One region of the Zoogloea sp. GW822-FHT05C07 genome, then DNA from elsewhere that is predicted to be linked to it. Evidence: predicted binding sites of a transcription regulator. Region 1 holds the regulator's gene; each other region holds the start of a gene.
What was found. The regulator FNR, encoded in region 1, switches genes on or off when oxygen is low (the NO sensors DNR and NnrR bind a similar motif). The targets are predictions, from matches to a motif close to TTGANCTAGNTCAA.

Region 1 (3,274 bases):
AGCATGCGGCCGGCTGGCAGCACGGTGATCCACTGCTTGTCGATCTTCAGCAGGCCACCCTTCTCCATCTCGCGCAGGTCGGCGAGTTCGGCAGCAAAATACTTGTTGAAATCGATCAGGTGGGCGATCTCGATGGACTCGATGGACAGCTCGAAGTGGCACATCAGCGCCTGGATGATGGCCCGCCGCAGCAGGTCGTCCGGCGTCAGCTCGATGCCGCGCAGCACCGGCAGGCGGCCGGTGTCGATGATGTCGTAGTACTCGTCGAGGGTCTTCACGTTCTGCGCGTAGGTCGGACCGACCTTGCCAATGGCCGACACGCCGAAGGCCAGCAGGTCGCACTCCGCGTAGGTGGAATAACCCTGGAAATTGCGATGCAGGCGTCCCTGGCGCTGGGCCGTGGTCAGCTCGTCGTCCGGCTTGGCGAAGTGGTCCATGCCGATATACACGTAGCCCGCCTCGGTCAGGCGGCGAATCGCCAGTTGCAGGATCTGCAGCTTGGTCTCGCCGGACGGCAGCTGCGCGTCAACGATGCGGCGCTGGGGCTTGAACAGCGTCGGCAGGTGCGCGTAGTTGTAGATCGACAGGCGATCCGGCGACAGCGCCAGAATCTGCTCAAGGGTGCGGTTGAAGCTGATGACGTTCTGCTTGGGCAGGCCGTAGATCAGGTCCACGCTGACCGACTTGAAGCCATGGGCCCGCGCCGCGTCGATTACCAGCTTGGTTTCTTCCTCGCTCTGGACGCGGTTGACCGCCTTCTGCACGTCCGGATTGAAATCCTGAATGCCGACGCTCATGCGGTTGAAGCCGAGCTCGGCCAGCAGCGCAACAGTGGCTTCGTCCACCTTGCGCGGGTCCACCTCGATGGAATACTCACCGTCCGGCACCAGCGTGAAGTGCTTGCGGACCATGCCCATCAGGCGGCGCAGTTCGTCGTGGGACAGGAAGGTCGGCGTGCCGCCGCCCAGGTGCAGTTGCAGTACTTCCCGCGACCCGTCGAGCTTGGCCGCCTGCATGTCCACTTCTTTTTCAAGATAATCCAGATACTTGGCGGAGCGACCGTGATCCTTGGTGATGATCTTGTTGCACGCGCAGTAGTAGCAGATCGTATTGCAGAAGGGGATGTGGAAGTATAATGAGAGCGGTTTGCCGATTCCGCCGACAGTGCGCCTCCCGAGCCAATGCTCCAGGGCATCGGAGTTGAACGCCTCGACGAAGCGGTCAGCGGTCGGGTACGACGTATACCTCGGGCCATTCACATCAAACTTGCGAATGAGCTCGGGATCGAATATCAGGTCTTTTTGTGTCGTGTTCATGGTGCACTTCTGTTGGTTGCGCTGAACAATCGCAGAATCGATCCAAAACAGTATTGACGTGGATCAAAGGGCTCCAAACGTTGGTAAAACCATCCAGTTCAGGTGATTGCGCGTGCAGATGAAATCGGTGATTCCGGTGACGGTCGTGGACATCAAGGTCGCGTGTTCCCAGTGCAACCTGCGGGAGTTGTGTCTTCCCTTCGGCCTCGACCCCAATGAGATCGACCAGCTCGACGAGCTCGTCGGCAGCCGCCGCAAGATCAAGCGGCAGCAGCACCTCTACCGCTCCGGCGACAACTTCGAGGCGATCTACGCGATCCGCGCCGGCTCCTTCAAGACCGACGTGATCCTCGAGGACGGCCGCGACCAGGTGACCGGCTTCCAGATGACCGGCGAAGTGCTGGGCCTCGACGGCATCAGCACCGAGCACCATTCGTGCAACGCCATCGCGCTGGAAGACAGCGAAGTCTGCGTGATCCCCTTCAACCGGCTCGAAGAGCTGTCACGGGAGGTGGAAAGCCTGCAGCACCAGTTCCACAAGATCATGAGCCGCGAGATCGTCCGCGACCACGGCGTAATGATGCTGCTCGGCTCGATGCGCGCTGAAGAGCGCCTGGCGGCCTTCCTGCTGAACATGTCCCAGCGCTTCACCGCGCGGGGCTTCTCGCCGTCCGAATTCCACCTGCGCATGACCCGCGATGAGATCGGCTCCTACCTGGGCCTCAAGCTCGAAACGGTGTCCCGCGCCTTCTCCCGCTTTCAGGAAGAAGGCCTGGTCGCCGTCCAGCAGAAGCACATCCGCATCCTCGACACACCGGGCCTGAAGCGCCTGCTCAACCACCACGCAGCCTGACCGCCGCCGGCCCTGGCCTTACAGCCAGGCCAGCCAGCCGAGCGGATTCTTGCTGACCGCCACCGACACTATCCACGACAGCGTCGCCAGCGCGCCCACATAGGCCGCGGCGCGCAGCCCACGCGGGCGCCTCGCCTTCAGCGCAACACTCCCCAGCCCGATATAGACGAGCAAGCCCAGCACCTTGGCGGTCAGCCAGGCATGCACGAAGGGATATTGGGCCGCCATCCAGGCCAGGCCGAGCGCACTGGCCAGCAGGCAGGAATCGACGATATGCGGCAGTACCCGCGTCAGGCGGGCCTGCAACAGCGGCGAACCGCTCAACGACCACCAGCCCCGCAATGCGAAGCCGCAACCACTGAGCACCACGCAGGTAATGTGGAAATGCTTGAGAGCCAGATACATGCCGCGCCTCCATCGTTCCGCGGCAAAGCCCCAGCTGCCGGCGGGCCCCGCGAAAGCGGGGCCGCAACACTTTAGCCGCGCAGCACGCCAACTTCCAGTGCGGCAAACCAGTTGATGAATCGCTGTACATCGGCGCCCTGGTAGATGGCCCCGTGCTGCGGCACCAGCATGTCGATCTCCAGGCGGGAAACGCGCTCGCACCAGTCGCGCTTGGCCCGGTCCGAGCCCATCCAGCGCTTGTGGAAACCTTCCGCATGACGGATATGGCGGGAGAAGTCCTGCACGTACAGCTCGTTATGGTCAGCCGGCAGCAGGGCCGCACCGACATCGCCCGAAAACAGGATTTTGGCCTTCGGGTCGTACAGGTGGAAATTGCCGGACGAATGCAGGTAGTGGGCCGGGATCGCCTGCAGCTCCAGGCCGTCGAGGCGGATTGTCATGCCCGAATCGGGGATCGGCACAAAGGTCGAATCCTGCCCGCCGAAATGGGGCAGGAAGCTCTGCCAGAGCCAGCTCGTGTAGCACTTCAGATCGGGCTTGAACTCCAGCCACAGGGCCAGCGAGGAAATGATGTCCGGATCCTGGTGAGACGCGAAGATGCCTGCCAGCCGCGTCGGATCGCACTCCGCCGAAAGCGCGGAGAAAACCGCCGGAAAGATCTCGATCCCACCCGGGTCGCACAACAGGGCTTCTTCCCCGT
Region 2 (3,274 bases), 2.7 Mb from region 1:
GACCGGCTGGAACAACAAGGTCTTCGAAAACGTCGGCATGCCGCACGTACTGTACGAACTGCAGGGAGAACCGACCGCCAAGATCAACGAGCACGACGACGGCCATGGCGGCAAGTCGAAGGAAATCGAGATCGAAGCGCCGGCCAAGCCGGGCAAGATGACGGCCGAAGAGTACGACCACGCCGTGGCCGACCTCGTCTCCTACCTGGTCTGGATGGGTGAGCCAATGGCCGAGACGCGCAAGTCCATCGGTACTGCCGTGATCGCTTTCCTTGGCCTTCTCTTCGTTCTTTCCTATCTTCTGAAGAAGAACTACTGGAGAGACGTGCACTAATCGGCGCATTCCGGTCGATGCAGTGCCTTGCTGTCTTTTAGCAAGACGCACCACGCGCTCGGCGCGTGGTGCATGTTTTTTTGTATCCGTGGGGTAACACAACGATGATGAATTTGTATTCCGGAACGACAGATCCTTTCAGTCACCGGTGCCGTATCGTGCTCTTCGAAAAGGGCATGGATTTCCAGGTGATTGACGTCGATCTCTTCAACAAGCCGGAAGACATCGCGGTCATCAATCCGTACAACCGGGTTCCGGTGCTGGTGGATCGCGATCTGGTGCTGTACGAATCCAACATCATCAACGAATACATCGACGAGCGCTTCCCGCATCCCCAGCTGATGCCGCCTGACCCGATCATGCGCGCCCGCGCTCGTCAGCTGCTGCACACCTTCGAGTTCGAGCTGTTCTCGCATATCGACGCCCTGGAGAAGAATCCCAAGGGTGCCGACAAGGAGCGCGCGCATGTGCGCGACCAGCTGACCCAGCTCGCGCCGATGTTCACGAAGCAGAAGTTCCTGCTCGGTGAAGAGTTCTCCATGCTCGACGTGGCGATCGCGCCGCTGCTGTGGCGCCTGGACCACTACGGCATTGAACTGCCGCGTTCCGCGGCGCCGCTCATGAAGTACGCCGAGCGCATCTTCAGCCGCCAGGGCTTCATCGATGCGATGACCCCGTCTGAAAAGGTCATGCGGCGCTGATTGCCAAACGGGGGCCGCCGCGTGGCGGCCCCGCTGCGACTCTTCATTTTGGCATTCGCCGGAAGGTCTTCGTCATGAGCGAAATCTCTACCAAGCCTTACCTGATCCGGGCGATCTTCCAGTGGTGTACCGATCAGGGCCTGACGCCCTATCTGGCGGTCGCCGTGGACAAGCATACGATCGTCCCGCTCAATTTCGTGCAGGACGGCCAGATCGTGCTGAACGTCAGCCCCACCGCGACCCAGAGTCTGGTGATGGGGAACGAGCTGATTGCCTTCCAGGCCCGCTTTGGCGGTGTCGCCCAGAACATCTCGGTTCCGGTCGACAACGTGGCGGCGATCTATGCCCGCGAGAACGGGCACGGCATGGCCTTCGAGGTTTCCGGGCTGCCCGACGGCGAGGCTGGTCTGGACGCCGAAGAAGCGCCCGAGCTTGCGGCGGCAACGCCCGACGACGACACGCCTGAGCCGCCCAAGGGGGGCCTCCGCAGTCACCTCAAGCTCGTCAAATAAAACTGCGCCGGGGCCTGGGTGGTGCTTGATCTGGCTCAGGGCCAGGCCGCGCCATTCGGGTTAGAGTGGCGCCCCGTTTCACTCTTTGAGGTTTTCCGTCATGGCTGCCATGGAATGGACTGACAAACTTGCCCTCGGCCTGGGGCCGATGGATCAGACCCACCAGGAATTCGTCGAGGCCTACAACGCCATGCTGGGCGTGTCCGGCGAAGCCCTGCTGGTGGCGATGGATGCCTTCATCGAGCACACCGTCGAGCATTTCGACCAGGAAAACCGTTGGATGGAAATCGTCGGCTTTCCCGGCTGCCACAAGGCCGAGCACGATCGCGTGCTGGCGGTCTGCCGCGATGTCCGTCAGCGCCTGGAGCGGGGGGATGCCGCCCTTGGCCGGCAGCTGATCCAGGAACTGCCGCTGTGGTTCGACAACCACGTGGCCTCGATGGATGCGGCACTCGCCGCGTATCTTGAGTCCATCGGTTTCGATACGGAAACCGGCGAGATCCGCAATCCGCCGAAGGACGAAGGCTGCGCCGACGGTTCGTCCGCCTGCTGCACGCCGCCCGCGAAGGCCGAGGCAGAGTCCGAAGCCGCTTGATCCGGGCTCCCTGGAGCAGGGCTGTGAACATTTTCGACGGTCTGGCGGAACAACGTATCTGCGAGGCCATCGCCCGCGGACAGTTGTCCGGCCTGCCCGGCGAAGGGCAGCCTCTGGTGCTGGACGACGATCTCCTGGTTCCCGCCGAAGTCCGCATGAGCAACCGAGTCTTGCGCAACGCCGGTTATTTACCGCCGGCGCTGGCCGATCTGAAGGAGTTGCGGCGACTGTGTGAGGATGACGGTAAAGTGGACAAGTTGGCCTCCGTGCGGCGGGGCCAGCGGATCACCGCATTGCTGGCGCGAATCGAGGCGGCGGGGTTGGCCCACGTGTCCGCGGCACTGTTGAGGCGCATGGCGACCAATCCAGACGCAAAATAGTGTTGCCGGCTGCTTGCTGGCCCGGTTGCTCCTAAAGTCGTAACGCGGCGTGTCGATATCTGCCCCATGTTGGGCAGACTGTGGGTGGCTTATGTCTTACATGCGAATCAAGACCGGTGACATCGAGATTGGCAAGCCGGTCGAGTGGCCGCTCTACGATGAGAACAGGCAGTTGCTGCTGGCCCGCGGCGTGGTTGTCGAGACGGAGAGCCAGAAGCGCGCCCTGATGGAGCGCGGGCTGTTCCGCAAGCTCAACGTTCGTGAGACGCGGTTGAATACGGACAGCGGAGAGCGCCCGTCGGACGACTTGTGCGCGTTCGATGACATCAAGCTGGATATCGGTGACACGCTGCAACTGCAGATGCAGAACGATGCGGGGCAGCAGCGCTACTACGTTAAGCTGATCGGCTACCTGAAGGGCAAGAGCATCCTGGTGACCACCCCGACCCAGGATGGCAAGGTGCTGCTGATGCGGGAAGGGCAGACCTTCGTGGTCCGCATGTTCTCCGGCAAGAGCGTGTATGCCTTCGGCACGACGATCTTCAAGGTCACCAATGTCCCGTTTCCCCATCTGCACCTGACCTATCCGAGCCAGGTCCGTGGCCTGGTGGTCCGTCGCGGGGCCCGTGCCAGGGTCAATCTGATTGCCGCGGTGAGCGGAGCGGACGGGCGTTCCCACGCGGCGACGATTCTCGATTTGAGCGTTGGCGGGGCGATGCTGCTTGCCAAGGCGCCGATGGGCGTCAGGGAGG
Region 3 (3,274 bases), 170 kb from region 1:
GGGCGTGCTCCTTCTATTTCTGGCTGTGGCTTGAGGGAATCTGAACAAGGCTCGCATTCGAAACCCCGGTCTGCAGGCCGCAAACCGGGGTGGGCGCGTGGAAGGAGCGCGCGCGAGGTGACAAATCCTTTAGGGCAGGGGCGTGCCGAGGCACTTGATTGCCCTGTGGCCGGCGATGCCGACAACAGAAGCTGGAGCGATGGCCCCGGCGCCCTGTCATGGCATGCGGCGGCGAACGTCTTCAATCGTCGTCGTCATCGTCCAGCTGGCGACGTGGCACGGTCTGGGGATCGCAGATGATCCCGCGGTAGATCTCCACGCGGTCGCCCGCTTTCAGGGGGGCTTCCAGTTTGACCAGCTTCCCGAATACTCCGACTTTCTGGCTGGAGAGGTCGATATGGGGGAACTGCTTGAGTATCCCAGAGGCTTCGATGGCTTCGCGGGCGGATGTGCCGTCCGGTACTTCTATGGTCAGCCAGACCTGCTGGGACGGTTCGGAATAAGCAACGCCGACTTGCATGGTTCGGAACTCCTGATGTGCTCGGGCCCTGGCTGGGCGGGGTATCTGCGGGATTTGGATTCCCCGCCGGCAGAGCTGTCCAGGGCTCGGCTATTTACTTGAAGCGCGCCGTGTCAATCGGATTCCACTGAGGTTTGGAAGGACTGCCACAACGTCGCTTGACCGTTCAGCGAACGCAACCGCACATCCTGTGCCACCCAGGATTGCGATCTTTTCCCATATGGATCAATGGTTTTCTTGTTGCAGTTGTAAGGGAGCGTGCTGCGAAACCCTACAATTGTCGTAAGTCCGACAGGAATATTTGCGAAAAAGACCACTATTTCCGAGTGGATTTTGAAGACTTTGCTTATCTCTTCATAAAGCTGATTCGCGAGCGGGGCCTTATTCCTGAAATCCCTGATCCGCCACGTCGCCCAGGTCTTCTTGCGGCGCAATAAAGTTGATCTGTGTCAAAATGCCGCCCTTATCGCGGCGTATCCTTCCGCGAAGCCTGCCGCCGGTCCGTCCGTCGAGCAGTCAGGGGGGTTTTGTTTTCTTTTGATGAGGTGACTCACATGCAATCGCAGACTTACAACTATAAAGTCGTGCGGCAGTTCGCCATCATGACGGTGGTATGGGGTATCGTGGGCATGCTGGTCGGCGTTATCGTCGCAGCACAGCTCGTGTGGCCCGAATTGAACGTTGCCGAATGGCTGCACTTTGGACGGCTCCGCCCGCTCCACACCAACGCGGTGATTTTTGCGTTTGGTGGCTGTGCTCTCTTTGCAACGTCGTACTACTGTGTGCAGCGTACTTGCCACACCCGCTTGTTTGCCCCGGGCCTTGCAGCCTTCACGTTCTGGGGCTGGCAATTGGTCATCCTGCTGGCTGCGATCTCGCTGCCGCTGGGTTTCACCTCCGGCAAGGAATACGCCGAACTGGAGTGGCCGATCGACATCCTGATCACGATCGTGTGGGTTTCCTACGCTGTCGTCTTCTTCGGCACCATTGCAACCCGAAAGACCACACATATCTATGTGGCGAACTGGTTCTATGGCGCCTTCATCCTGACCGTTGCCTTGCTGCACCTGGTCAATAGCGCTGAAGTCCCGGTCACCCTGACCAAGTCCTACTCCGCCTACGCAGGCGTTCAGGACGCCATGATTCAGTGGTGGTACGGCCACAACGCGGTGGGCTTCTTCCTCACCGCCGGCTTCCTGGGCATGATGTACTACTTCGTGCCGAAGCAGGCTGGTCGTCCGGTGTACTCCTACCGTCTGTCGGTGGTGCACTTCTGGGCGCTGATCTTCACCTACATGTGGGCAGGCCCGCACCACCTGCATTTCACCGCGCTGCCCGACTGGACCCAGTCCGTCGGCATGGTCTTCTCCCTGATTCTGCTGGCTCCGTCCTGGGGTGGCATGATCAACGGCATCATGACCCTCTCCGGCGCCTGGCATAAGCTGCGCACCGACCCGATCCTGAAGTTCCTGATCACCTCGCTGTCCTTCTACGGCATGTCCACCTTTGAAGGTCCGATGATGTCGATCAAGACGGTCAATGCGCTGTCCCACTACACCGACTGGACCGTCGGTCACGTGCACTCCGGCGCACTGGGCTGGGTTGCGATGGTGTCCATCGGGGCCATGTACTACCTGATCCCGCGCATGTACGGCAAGACCGAGATGTACTCCACCAAGCTGATCACCGCCCACTTCTGGATCGCGACCATCGGCATTGTGCTTTACATCGCCTCCATGTGGATTTCCGGCGTCATGCAGGGCCTGATGTGGCGTGCCACCAACCCGGACGGCACCCTGACTTATTCCTTCGTTGAAGCTGTGAAGGCTAGCTACCCGTTTTGGGCGATCCGCGTTCTCGGCGGTGTCTTGTTCCTGACCGGCATGCTGATCATGTTCTACAACATGGTGAAGACCATCGCCGGTCAGAAGGCCTATGAAGCTCCGGTGCTGGCACCTGCCGGCGCTCACGCCTGATCGGGAGGAAAGAATAATCATGGCTCAATCGAATCACGACTTTATCGAACGCAAGGTTGGCTGGCTGATCGTCTTCACGCTGATGACCGTCAGTATCGGCGGTCTGGTGGAAATCGTGCCGCTGTTCCACATGAAGTCCACCACCACGCCGGTGGAGGGCCTCAAGCCCTACGACCCCGTTCGCCTCGTCGGCCGCGACATCTACATCCGCGAAGGCTGCTACAACTGCCACTCGCAGATGATCCGTCCGTTCCGTGCCGAAACCGAGCGTTATGGCCATTACTCCGTCGCCGGCGAGTACGTGTATGACCACCCCTTCCAGTGGGGCTCCAAGCGTACCGGTCCCGACCTGCACCGCGTTGGCGGCCGTTATTCCGACCAATGGCATCGCATCCACCTGCTGAACCCGCGTGACGTCGTTCCTGAGTCCAACATGCCGGCTTTCCCGTGGCTCGACCGCCCGGCGAAGATCGACGACATCGAGGCCAAGATGAACGCGCTGCGCAAGGTTGGCGTTCCTTACTCCGATGAGGAAATCCAAGGTGCCCGCAAGGCGCTGGAAGGCAAGACCGAGCTGGAGGCCGTGATTGCCTACCTGCAAGGTCTCGGCACCGCGCTGAATGCCGGCAAGCCGGCTGCTCCGGTCGTCGCGGCCGCTGCGCCTGCACCGGCTGAGGCTGCTGCCGCTCCGGCCCCCGCGGCTCCGGAAAAACAGTAATCCAATTCGGAGAACGCAGGAGAGCACATCGTGGATATCAATGACGCACGTACGGTCGTA

Region 2: AC3QL2_RS05025 (hemerythrin domain-containing protein) is a predicted target of FNR. The motif match lies at 1,573-1,586, and genes of this name have one in related genera.
Region 3: ccoN (cytochrome-c oxidase, cbb3-type subunit I) is a predicted target of FNR. The motif match lies at 960-973, and genes of this name have one in related genera.

What each region holds. Positions count from the first base shown of each region.
Region 1 covers NZ_CM179510.1:3,754,635-3,757,908, reverse strand. The annotation lists gene hemN (oxygen-independent coproporphyrinogen III oxidase) at 1-1,316, opposite strand, end outside; gene fnr (fumarate/nitrate reduction transcriptional regulator Fnr) at 1,435-2,169, shown strand; gene AC3QL2_RS17405 (SirB2 family protein) at 2,188-2,574, opposite strand; gene AC3QL2_RS17400 (oxygen-binding di-iron domain-containing protein) at 2,646-3,274, opposite strand, start outside.
Region 2 covers NZ_CM179510.1:1,066,226-1,069,499, reverse strand. The annotation lists gene AC3QL2_RS05040 (cytochrome c1) at 1-334, shown strand, start outside; gene AC3QL2_RS05035 (glutathione S-transferase N-terminal domain-containing protein) at 439-1,035, shown strand; gene AC3QL2_RS05030 (ClpXP protease specificity-enhancing factor) at 1,110-1,547, shown strand; gene AC3QL2_RS05025 (hemerythrin domain-containing protein) at 1,648-2,142, shown strand; gene AC3QL2_RS05020 (DnaJ family domain-containing protein) at 2,166-2,522, shown strand; gene AC3QL2_RS05015 (flagellar brake protein) at 2,623-3,274, shown strand, end outside.
Region 3 covers NZ_CM179510.1:3,927,446-3,930,719, forward strand. The annotation lists gene AC3QL2_RS18210 (RnfH family protein) at 242-520, opposite strand; gene ccoN (cytochrome-c oxidase, cbb3-type subunit I) at 1,075-2,496, shown strand; gene ccoO (cytochrome-c oxidase, cbb3-type subunit II) at 2,516-3,214, shown strand; gene AC3QL2_RS18225 (cbb3-type cytochrome oxidase subunit 3) at 3,245-3,274, shown strand, end outside.